DNA from 3 places in the Pseudomonas sp. zbq_18 genome. Region 2 is predicted to be linked to each of the others. Evidence: predicted binding sites of a transcription regulator. Region 2 holds the regulator's gene; each other region holds the start of a gene.

Region 1 (3,273 bases), on a different contig from region 2:
AGTACGCCAACTGGCCGACTTTCCCGCAGCTGTGGGTGGCTGGTGAGCTGGTCGGCGGTAGCGACATCCTTACCGAGATGTTCGAGAAGGGTGAGCTGCAGACCCTGATCAAGGACGCCGCCGAGAAAGCCAAGGCCGAATAAGCTCGCGCGCTCTGCCAAAAAAGCCGATGCATCTGCATCGGCTTTTTGGTTTGTACGCTGGCGCTTTTGGCGTGATCCAGTGGGGCATGGCCCTATAAAGAAGGTACGCCGCCACGGCCAATCGGTAGCTGGCGCGTTAGTCTTGGCTGCGCGTACCTGCCTCGGTTAGCCTGCTCGAAAAAAATAAGTCCGCCAGATCAGGTACTCCGTGTTTCGGCACGGGCCTTGCCTTGGCAAGCGGACAACGGAGAGTAGTCATGACCGACATTCTGATTCTGACCCACGTCGATTATTGTCCTCCGGGCCACCTCGCCACCGTGCTTGAGGCTCAGCGGCTGGATTTCACGGTATTGCGCGCCGACCTTGGCGAGCTTGAAGGCTATGACCTGGATCGCCCGCGGGCGGTGGCGATCATGGGCGGGCCGATGAGCGTCAACGACCCATTGCCTTGGATAGAGGCAGAAGTTGCCGCTATTCGGCACTTCATCCAGCGTGACATCCCCATCATCGGTCACTGCCTGGGCGGCCAGCTGATTGCCCGCGCCCTGGGTGCCAGCGTGCACCGCATGCCTTATACCGAGGCCGGCTGGCAGCCGCTGGTAAGGCGCGACATGCACAGTCCCAGCCCCTGGTTGGCCCACCTGCCACGTGAGTTCCCGGTGTTCCAGTGGCACGGCGACACCTTTGCCTTGCCGGACGGCGCCCAGTGGCTGCTGTCCAGCCCATGGTGCCCGAACCAAGGCTTTTCCTGGGGTGACAAGGTGCTGGCTCTGCAAGGCCATCCCGAGGTCACCGCCGAGGTGGTGGAAAGCTGGCTGCGCGACTGGTCGCATCTGCTCGACGAGACCCAGGCCAGCCAACAGGGTCTGAACCAGATGCTGGCTGACCTGCCCAGCCGGGTCGCTGCCCTCAACCGAGTGGCAGAGGGGCTTTACCGGCACTGGCTCAACCTGGCCTTTGGCGAGCCCGCGATAGCCTGCGCGGTCTAGCCCCATCTCCAGTGGGAGCGGCTTTAGCCGCGATAAGGGCTCTACGCGTCTGCATCGCGGCTGAGGCCGCTCTCATGAGAATCACGCTGCTCGTCGTCTGGGCCCGGCGCCTTCTCTAGGAGGTGCTAGGGGGCACTCCGCCTGGGTCGCGAGGCTTTTGCACGGCCTGAGTCCCGTCCAGTCCCTTCTACAGCGCAGTGACAGACCACGCCGGCTTTCCACTCGGCATAAAAAAACCGCCCGACGTCGGGCGGCCTGTAGGAGCGATCGGCCAAAGGGGGAGCCGATCTACGAAACAGCGGGCCTGATGAGCCACTGCTTCGGTGTGGCGCAGTCTGCCCAAACGCCCATGCGCGATGAAATCGAAGCTACCTATGTCGTCCATAGACGATCTGCCACGCGCTGGGGCGCGCCTCGTTCTGGCGTCTCGCAAAGCGCTCCAAGATGGTGCGTTGTGTGTTTTTTATTTGTTTAAGTTATTGAAATATAAGAGTAAGTTTTCGTGGCACGAGCCTTGCGATGCCTCTCTTGTCCGGGTGACAAGGAGCATGGCATGCCCCGCACTTTTTTTGATGAGATGAACGACGCGAACGGTGCAGTCCGTTCGCACTATCGGGAGTTTGCCCGCTGGCTGGCGGATACGCCGGCCGAGCTGCAGGCACAGCGTCGTCGTGAAGCCGATCTGCTGTTCCACCGGGCCGGCATCACCTTCACCCTCTACGGGGACGAGCAGGGCACCGAGCGCCTGATCCCCTTCGACACCATCCCCCGCAGTATCCCCGCCAGCGAATGGCGCATCGTCGAGGCCGGCTGCATCCAGCGGGTGCAGGCGCTGAACATGTTCCTCGCCGACCTCTACCACGACCAACGCATCCTCAAGGCCGGCATCATTCCGGCCGAACAGGTGCTGGCCAACGAAGGCTACCAACTGGCCATGCAGGGCCTCGACCTGCACCGCGACATCTACGCGCACATCGCCGGGGTCGATCTGGTGCGCGACGGCGACGGTACGTTCTATGTGCTGGAAGACAACCTGCGTACGCCCAGCGGCGTCAGCTATATGCTGGAAGACCGCAAGATGATGATGCGGCTGTTTCCCGAGCTGTTTGCCATGCAGCGTGTGGCGCCCATCGACCATTACCCGAGCCTGCTGCTCGATACCCTGAAAAGCTCCAGTCCGATCGACAACCCCAGCGTGGTGGTGCTGACACCGGGGCGCTTCAACAGCGCCTACTTCGAGCACGCCTTCCTCGCCCGCGAAATGGGAGTGGAACTGGTGGAGGGCGCCGACCTGTTCGTGCGTGACGACAAGGTGTACATGCGCACCACCGCCGGCCCGCAGCCGGTGGATGTGATTTACCGCCGCCTGGACGATGCCTTCCTCGACCCGCTGGCCTTCAATCCCGACTCCATGCTCGGCGTGCCCGGCCTGCTGGCGGCCTACCGCAGTGGCAACGTGGTGCTGGCCAACGCGGTCGGCACCGGGGTGGCCGATGACAAGTCGATCTACCCCTATGTCGGCGACATGATCCGCTTCTACCTCGACGAAGAGCCGATCCTCAAGAACGTGCCCACCTGGCAGTGCCGCAAGCCCGAGGAGCTGTCCCACGTGCTGGCCAACCTGCCCGAGCTAGTGGTCAAGGAAACCCAGGGCTCCGGTGGCTACGGCATGCTGGTCGGTCCGGCCGCCAGCAAGGCCGAGATCGAGGCTTTCCGCGCCCGCCTCAAGGCCCGCCCCGAGGCCTATATCGCCCAGCCCACCCTGAGCCTGTCGACCTGCCCGACCTTCGTCGAGAACGGCATCGCGCCTCGGCATATCGACCTGCGTCCGTTCGTCCTTTCCGGTCGCGAAACCCGCCTGGTGCCGGGCGGCCTGACCCGCGTGGCGCTGCGCGAGGGCTCGCTGGTGGTCAACTCGTCGCAAGGCGGCGGCACCAAGGACACCTGGGTGGTCGAGGACTAAGGAATATCGCCATGCTTTCGAGAACTGCCTCCGATCTGTACTGGATGTCGCGTTATCTGGAACGCGCCGAGAACCTCGCGCGCATGCTCGACGTCAGCTACTCACTGTCGCTGATGCCGCACGACGGCCGAGGCGATGGCCTCGACGAACTGGCCCTGCCTCTGCTGATCACCGGCAC
Region 2 (3,273 bases):
TGCCTGGGCAGCGCGCTCGGAAGCGCCAGCGCCTGGGCCCTGCCCAGTGATCGCGACCAGCCGATCCGGGTACAAGCAGACAGCGCAGAACTGGATGATAAGCAAGGCGTAGCGGTCTACCGCGGCGGCGTGGTGATTACCCAAGGAACCCTGAAGATCACTGGCGACACCGTGACCATCACCCAGGATGCCAATGGCGACATCGACGTCTTCACCTCGGTCGGCAAACCGGCCTACTACGAGCAAAAGCCGGCGGCCGACAAGGACATCGTCAAGGCTTATGGCATGACCATCCAGTATTACGCGAGCAACGAGCGCATCGTACTGATCGACCAGGCCAAGGTAATCCAACAGGGCAATGTCTTCGAAGGCGAGAAGATCGTCTACGACACCCAGCGCCAGATCGTCAACGCAGGCCGCGCCACCGGCAGCAACGTATCGACCCCACGCCCGCGGATCGACATGATTCTGCAGCCGCGCAAGAAAGCAGGCCAGCCGGAGCAAGCCCAGTAATGGCCATCCTCAAAGCTCAGCACCTGGCCAAGAGCTACAAGAGCCGCCAGGTGGTTCGTGATGTCAGCCTGTCCATAGAAAGTGGTCAGATCGTCGGCCTGCTCGGGCCCAATGGCGCCGGCAAGACCACCTGCTTCTACATGATCGTCGGCCTGGTACAGGCCGATCAGGGGCGTGTCCTGATCGACAATCAGGACATCAGCCACCAACCCATGCACGGCAGAGCCCGCGCCGGGATTGGCTACCTGCCGCAGGAAGCCTCGATCTTCCGCAAGCTGTCGGTGACCGACAACATCATGGCCATCCTTGAAACCCGCAAGGATCTCGACCGGGCCGGCCGCGAGAAAGCGCTGGAAGCCCTGCTGCAGGAGTTCCACATTAGCCACATCCGCGACAGCCTGGGCATGAGCCTGTCCGGCGGCGAGCGGCGCCGCGTGGAGATTGCCCGCGCGCTGGCCACCGAGCCCAAGTTCATCCTGCTCGACGAACCGTTCGCCGGCGTCGATCCGATTTCGGTCGGCGATATCAAGCAGATCATCCACCACCTCAAGGCCAAGGGTATCGGCGTACTGATCACCGATCACAACGTGCGCGAAACCCTGGATATCTGCGAGACGGCCTATATCGTTAACGACGGGCAGCTGATCGCCGAGGGCGATGCCCAGACCATCCTGGCCAACCAACTGGTCAAGGAAGTCTACCTGGGTCACGAGTTCCGGCTGTAAAGCGCCCAACATGCAGGGGCTTGCGCAAACGGAAGGAATGATTCAAGGTCAGGCATACAAATTGCTTCCAAGGGCGGCCTTCCGCCCTGCAGTGGATGGCGCAGCGCGCCGGCAAGTGAACAAGGTAACCAGCCCCGCACCATGAAACCGTCGCTAGTCCTCAAGATGGGCCAGCAGCTGACGATGACCCCGCAGCTGCAACAGGCCATTCGACTTCTCCAGCTCTCCACTCTGGACCTGCAACAGGAAATCCAGGAAGCGCTGGAATCCAATCCCATGCTTGAGCGCCAGGAGGAAGGAGAAGACTTCGACAACTCCGACCCCATGGCCGACAACGCCGAGCAGGGCAACTCGGTCCAGCAGGACAGCTCCAGCTTCCAGGACAGCACCGTCGCGGTAAACAACAGCGACAACGCAGAAGACGGCGAATGGCACGACCGCATTCCCAGCGAGCTGCCAGTCGACACCGCCTGGGAAGACGTCTACCAGACCAGCGCCAGCAGCCTGCCAAGCAGCGATGATGACGAGTGGGACTTCACCACCCGCACCTCCGCCGGCGAGAGCCTGCAAAGTCACCTGCTGTGGCAGCTCAATCTTGTACCGATGTCCGATACCGACAAACTGATCGGCGTCACCATCATCGACTGCATCAACGATCAGGGCTACCTGGAAGAAAGTATCGAGGAGATCGTCGACTCCTTCGATCCGGAACTGGAAATCGAAGCCGACGAGGTCGAGGCGGTACTGCACCGCATCCAGCACTTCGAGCCAGCCGGCATCGGCGCCCGCGACCTGCGCGAGTGTCTGCTGCTGCAACTGCGCCAGCTGCCTGCCAACACCCCTTGGCTGACCGAGGCACAGCGCCTGGCCAACGATCATCTGGACATACTCGGCAGCCGCGACTACAGCCAGCTGATGCGACGCATGAAGCTCAAGGAAGACGAGCTGCGCCAGATCATCGAGCTGATCCAGAGCCTCAACCCGCGCCCAGGCTCGCAGATCGAAGCCAACGAACCGGAATACGTGGTGCCCGACGTCATCGTACGCAAGCACAACGATCGCTGGCTGGTGGAGCTGAATCAGGAAGCGGTACCGCGCCTGCGGGTCAACGCCCAGTATGCTGGCTTCGTCAAACGCGCCGACTCCAGCGCCGACAACACTTTCATGCGCAACCAGTTGCAGGAGGCGCGCTGGTTCATCAAGAGCCTGCAGAGCCGCAACGAAACCCTGATGAAAGTGGCGACGCAAATCGTCGAACACCAGCGCGGCTTCCTCGACTATGGCGACGAGGCGATGAAACCTCTTGTGCTGCATGACATCGCCGAGGCGGTAGGCATGCACGAGTCGACCATTTCCCGGGTGACCACGCAAAAATTCATGCACACCCCACGCGGCATCTACGAGTTGAAGTATTTCTTCTCCAGCCATGTCAGCACCGCCGAGGGTGGCGAATGCTCGTCCACCGCGATCCGCGCCATCATCAAGAAACTGGTGGCTGCGGAAAACGCGAAAAAGCCGTTGAGCGACAGCAAGATCGCTGGTTTACTGGAGGCACAGGGCATTCAGGTAGCCCGTCGCACAGTCGCCAAATACCGCGAATCTCTCGGCATAGCGCCATCCAGTGAGCGCAAGCGATTGATGTAAACGGCCCTGAACGGGGGATTTCTGCACTAGCGTATCGCGCCAGCCCTGCATCAGGGGAAGCTCGGCCAGTAGTGCATCAAACCTCCGGCCAACGTGTTACGGCGGCAGGCCCGATAGCCTGTCTCTTACACAAGGCAACAAGGAGATGCGTTATGCAAGTCAACATCAGTGGACATCAACTGGATGTGACCGACGCCCTGCGCGACTACGTCGGGGAAAAACTCAGCCGACTGGAGCGTCACTTCGACAGGATCACCAACGTTCAGGTGACCATGGAAGTGGAAAAGCTGAAACAGAAAATCGAAGCGACCCTACATATTGCCGGCGGTGAAGTCGTGGCCAACGCCGAACATGAAGACATGTACGCCGCCATCGACCTGCTCGCTGACAA
Region 3 (3,273 bases), on a different contig from region 2:
CGATACCGGCCAGCGGCAGGATGATTGCCGGTGCCCAGCGCTTGATCAGGGCCTGGCTGCGCGCGGTATCGACGGTCTGCTTGATCGGGGTGGCGACGTTCGGGTTGCTCATCGTCCTGTCCTCTCGTGGGCGAGGGCGGAGCCGGCTGGCCCCGCCTGCGCGGGTTTACTCGGTGCCTTTCAGGCCGATCTGGAAGGAGTTCAGGTAGGCGTTGGGTGTACGCCCGTCGTAGGTCACGCCGTCGATGAAGTCGCTGCTCGGCGCGCGGTAGCCGTCTTCGTCGGCCGCCGGGAAGTCATCGGCCTTGGCCTTGCCTTCGCTGATCAGCTCGTTGGCCGCCTCGCGGTACAGATCCGGTCGATACACCTGCTTGGCCACGTCGAGATACCAGCTGTCCGGTTTGGCCTCGCTGATCTGGCCCCAGCGGCGCATCTGGGTCAGGTACCAGATGGCGTCCGAGTAGAAGGGGTAGGTGGCGTCGTGGCGGAAGAACACGTTGAAGTCCGGTACTTCGCGCTTGTCGCCTTTCTCGTACTCGAAGGTGCCGGTCATGGAGTTGGCGATGACCTTGGCGTCGGCGCCGACGTATTCCGGACGGGAGAGGATTTCCACGGCCTCGGCGCGGTTGGCGTTGTTGTTCTCGTCCAGCCACATGGCCGCGCGGATCAGGGCCTTGACCAGGCGCTTGTGGGTTTCCGGGTTGGCTTCGGCCCAGGCCTTGGACACGCCGAAGACCTTCTCCGGGTTGTTCTTCCAGATCTCGTAGTCGGTGATCACCGGCACGCCGATGCCCTTGAATACGGCCTGCTGGTTCCACGGCTCGCCCACGCAGTAGCCGCTGATGGTGCCTGCCTCCATGGTCGCCGGCATCTGCGGTGGCGGAGTGACCGAGAGCAGTGCGTCGGCGTTGATCTGCCCGCTGATGTCGCCTTTTTCCGGCGCGTACAGGCCTGGGTTGATGCCACCGGCGGCCAGCCAGTAGCGCAGCTCGTAGTTGTGGGTGGAAACCGGGAACACCATGCCCAGGTTGAACGGCTTGCCCTTGGCCTTGTACTGCTCGATCACCGGCTTGAGCGCGTCGGCCTTGATCGGGTGCACCGGCTTGCCGTTTTCCATCGGCACATGTTTCTTCATTTCCGCCCAGACTTCGTTGGAGACGGTGATGGCATTGCCATTGAGGTCCATGGAGAAGGCGGTGACCACCTCGGCCTTGGTGCCGAAGCCGATGGTCGCGCCCAGCGGCTGGCCAGCCAGCATGTGCGCGCCGTCCAGCTCGCCATCGATTACCCGGTCCAGCAGCACTTTCCAGTTGGCCTGGGCCTCCAGGGTGACGAACAGCCCTTCGTCCTCGAAATAGCCCTTCTCGTAGGCGATGGCCAGCGGCGCCATGTCGGTGAGCTTGATGAAGCCAAGCTTGAGTTCTTCCTTCTCCGGCTCGGCGGCCAGGGCGATCTGCATGGAAAGCGGGGATAGCGCCAGCAGGGCGGCGCCGAGCAGGGTTTTCAACGGAGTACGGCGAGTCTTGCGCATTGAAGATTTCCTCGTGGTCAGAAACGAAAAAAGACGTCGCAGCAAACCGGCCCGAAGGGCTGGTTGCGTCGACGTCTTTGTCTATTCGTCCCGATCACCGCCGTTGGCGATCCGAAGACGGGTGTGGCTGAAAGGTCTTTTGCAAAGGCCTTGCCAGTTCCTTCCGTATGCTTCGGAGACCTGAATAATTCCTTGTAAATCAGTTTGATAGGGGGCTATGGCAGCAGTCAAAACGCCTTTTGTCGCGTACTCACCAGGCCAGGCCGGGCGAACCAAGGCAGTGCAGGGCTGCGCCCGGCGCGTGCAATAGTGGGCAGTGCATCAGCCGCTGGCGCGAGTTTCCTCGGTGAAGTCGCGCAGCCAGCGCAGCACCTGCACCGCTTCCCAGCGCGCCGGATCGAACAGGGCATACGCCTGGCCCTGATAACCCACCACGTCCAGCTGACGGTGATAGCCGGCGCGCTGCAACAGGGCTTCGATCTCGGCGAAGCAGCCGTTGAAATGGGCGCGGTTGAAGGGGGTGCGGCGCTCTGTGACGATGCCTTCGAGCAGCAGTTCTTCGACCGTGCTGCGTACCCGCTCCGGATTCATCCGGTTGACCGCGTGTTTCAGCTGCATGACATCCAGCATGGCAAGACTCCTGTTTGGCGATGCGCTGCCCGGAAAGCGGGCCTCGGTAAGTCGGGCGATAGCCTAATAAAAAATACTGTACAGATAAACAGTATTCGATGTTAGGATCGCTCCACTGCCTGAATTCGTGCGCGCAAACTCACTGCGGCCATCCAGAGGAGCTCCCGACAATGCAACAGAAGCTGATGACAATTGTGCTGCTGGCCCTGCTCGCCGGTTGCGCCCAATCGCAGAGCGAACAGCCTCGTGCCAATGGCGCTTATCTGGTGATCGACGAAGGGCGGGCCTGGACGGTGCTGGTGGCTGATGGCGAGCGTCGCGAGGAAGCGGGCTGGGTACTGGATGTCATTCGTTTACCGGAGGCGCCGTCGGGCGTGGTGGCCAGCTATCTGATCGAGACGCCCAACTGTGGGCGTGTCCAGTGGCTGAGTCAGCGTCAGGATGACTCCCAAGGGCTCGGTGCACGCTTGCAGGCAGTGCCGGGCGAGGCCATGCAGCGCCCTGGTTGCCTGGTCGGTCAGGGACAATTGTGGACGGCGTTGGATTATTCGGGGTGATAGCCAGAGGCCCCGGCGGTTTTTCGTCGGGGCCTCTGGCTTTACTGGGCTGGTGCTTTGCGCGTTTTGGCCGGTGGCTCCTTGAGCAGGCCGTCGGCGCGGAACATCGCCTTGATCCCGCGAATGGACTGGCGGGTGCGGTCCTGGTTCTCGATCAGGGCGAAACGCACATGGTCGTCGCCGTAGTCGCCAAAGCCCAGGCCCGGCGAGACGCAGACCTTGGCTTCCAGCAGCAGTTTCTTGGCGAACTCCAGCGAACCCAGGTGGGCGTACGGCTCGGGGATCTTGGCCCAGATGTACATCGAGGCTTTGGGCTTCTCCACCATCCAGCCGGCCTCGTGCAGACCCTTGACCAGCATGTTGCGGCGCTGACGGTACTGCTCGGCGATATCTCGGACGCACTGCTGGTCGCCCTCCAGTGCTGCGATGGCTGCCACCTGCAGTGGGGTAAAGGTGCCGTAGTCGTGGTAGCTCTTGATCCGCCCCAGCGCACTGACCAGCTCCGGGTTGCCGACCATGAAGCCGATACGCCAGCCGGCCATGTTGTAGCTCTTG

What was found. Region 2 encodes sigma-54, which starts transcription at its own class of promoters, with help from an activator protein. Its sites were predicted from a motif close to ANTGGCATNNANNTTGCTNT; they were not measured.
Region 1: a site for sigma-54 is predicted at 1,634-1,653, ahead of ACF8C6_RS05610 (circularly permuted type 2 ATP-grasp protein). Genes of this name have one in related genera too.
Region 3: a site for sigma-54 is predicted at 1,670-1,689, ahead of ACF8C6_RS01765 (CmpA/NrtA family ABC transporter substrate-binding protein). Genes of this name have one in related genera too.

The regions. Positions count from the first base shown of each region.
Region 1 is NZ_JBICIT010000008.1:42,514-45,786, forward strand. Features, by position in the region: gene grxD (Grx4 family monothiol glutaredoxin) at 1-143, shown strand, start outside; gene ACF8C6_RS05605 (type 1 glutamine amidotransferase) at 401-1,132, shown strand; gene ACF8C6_RS05610 (circularly permuted type 2 ATP-grasp protein) at 1,686-3,095, shown strand; gene ACF8C6_RS05615 (alpha-E domain-containing protein) at 3,107-3,273, shown strand, end outside.
Region 2 is NZ_JBICIT010000013.1:407,852-411,124, reverse strand. Features, by position in the region: gene lptA (lipopolysaccharide transport periplasmic protein LptA) at 1-513, shown strand, start outside; gene lptB (LPS export ABC transporter ATP-binding protein) at 513-1,238, shown strand; gene ACF8C6_RS11500 (RNA polymerase factor sigma-54) at 1,380-2,882, shown strand; gene hpf (ribosome hibernation-promoting factor, HPF/YfiA family) at 3,035-3,273, shown strand, end outside.
Region 3 is NZ_JBICIT010000001.1:357,990-361,262, forward strand. Features, by position in the region: gene ACF8C6_RS01760 (ABC transporter permease) at 1-112, opposite strand, end outside; gene ACF8C6_RS01765 (CmpA/NrtA family ABC transporter substrate-binding protein) at 167-1,531, opposite strand; gene ACF8C6_RS01770 (transcriptional regulator) at 1,853-2,161, opposite strand; gene ACF8C6_RS01775 (hypothetical protein) at 2,332-2,718, shown strand; gene alaC (alanine transaminase) at 2,760-3,273, opposite strand, start outside.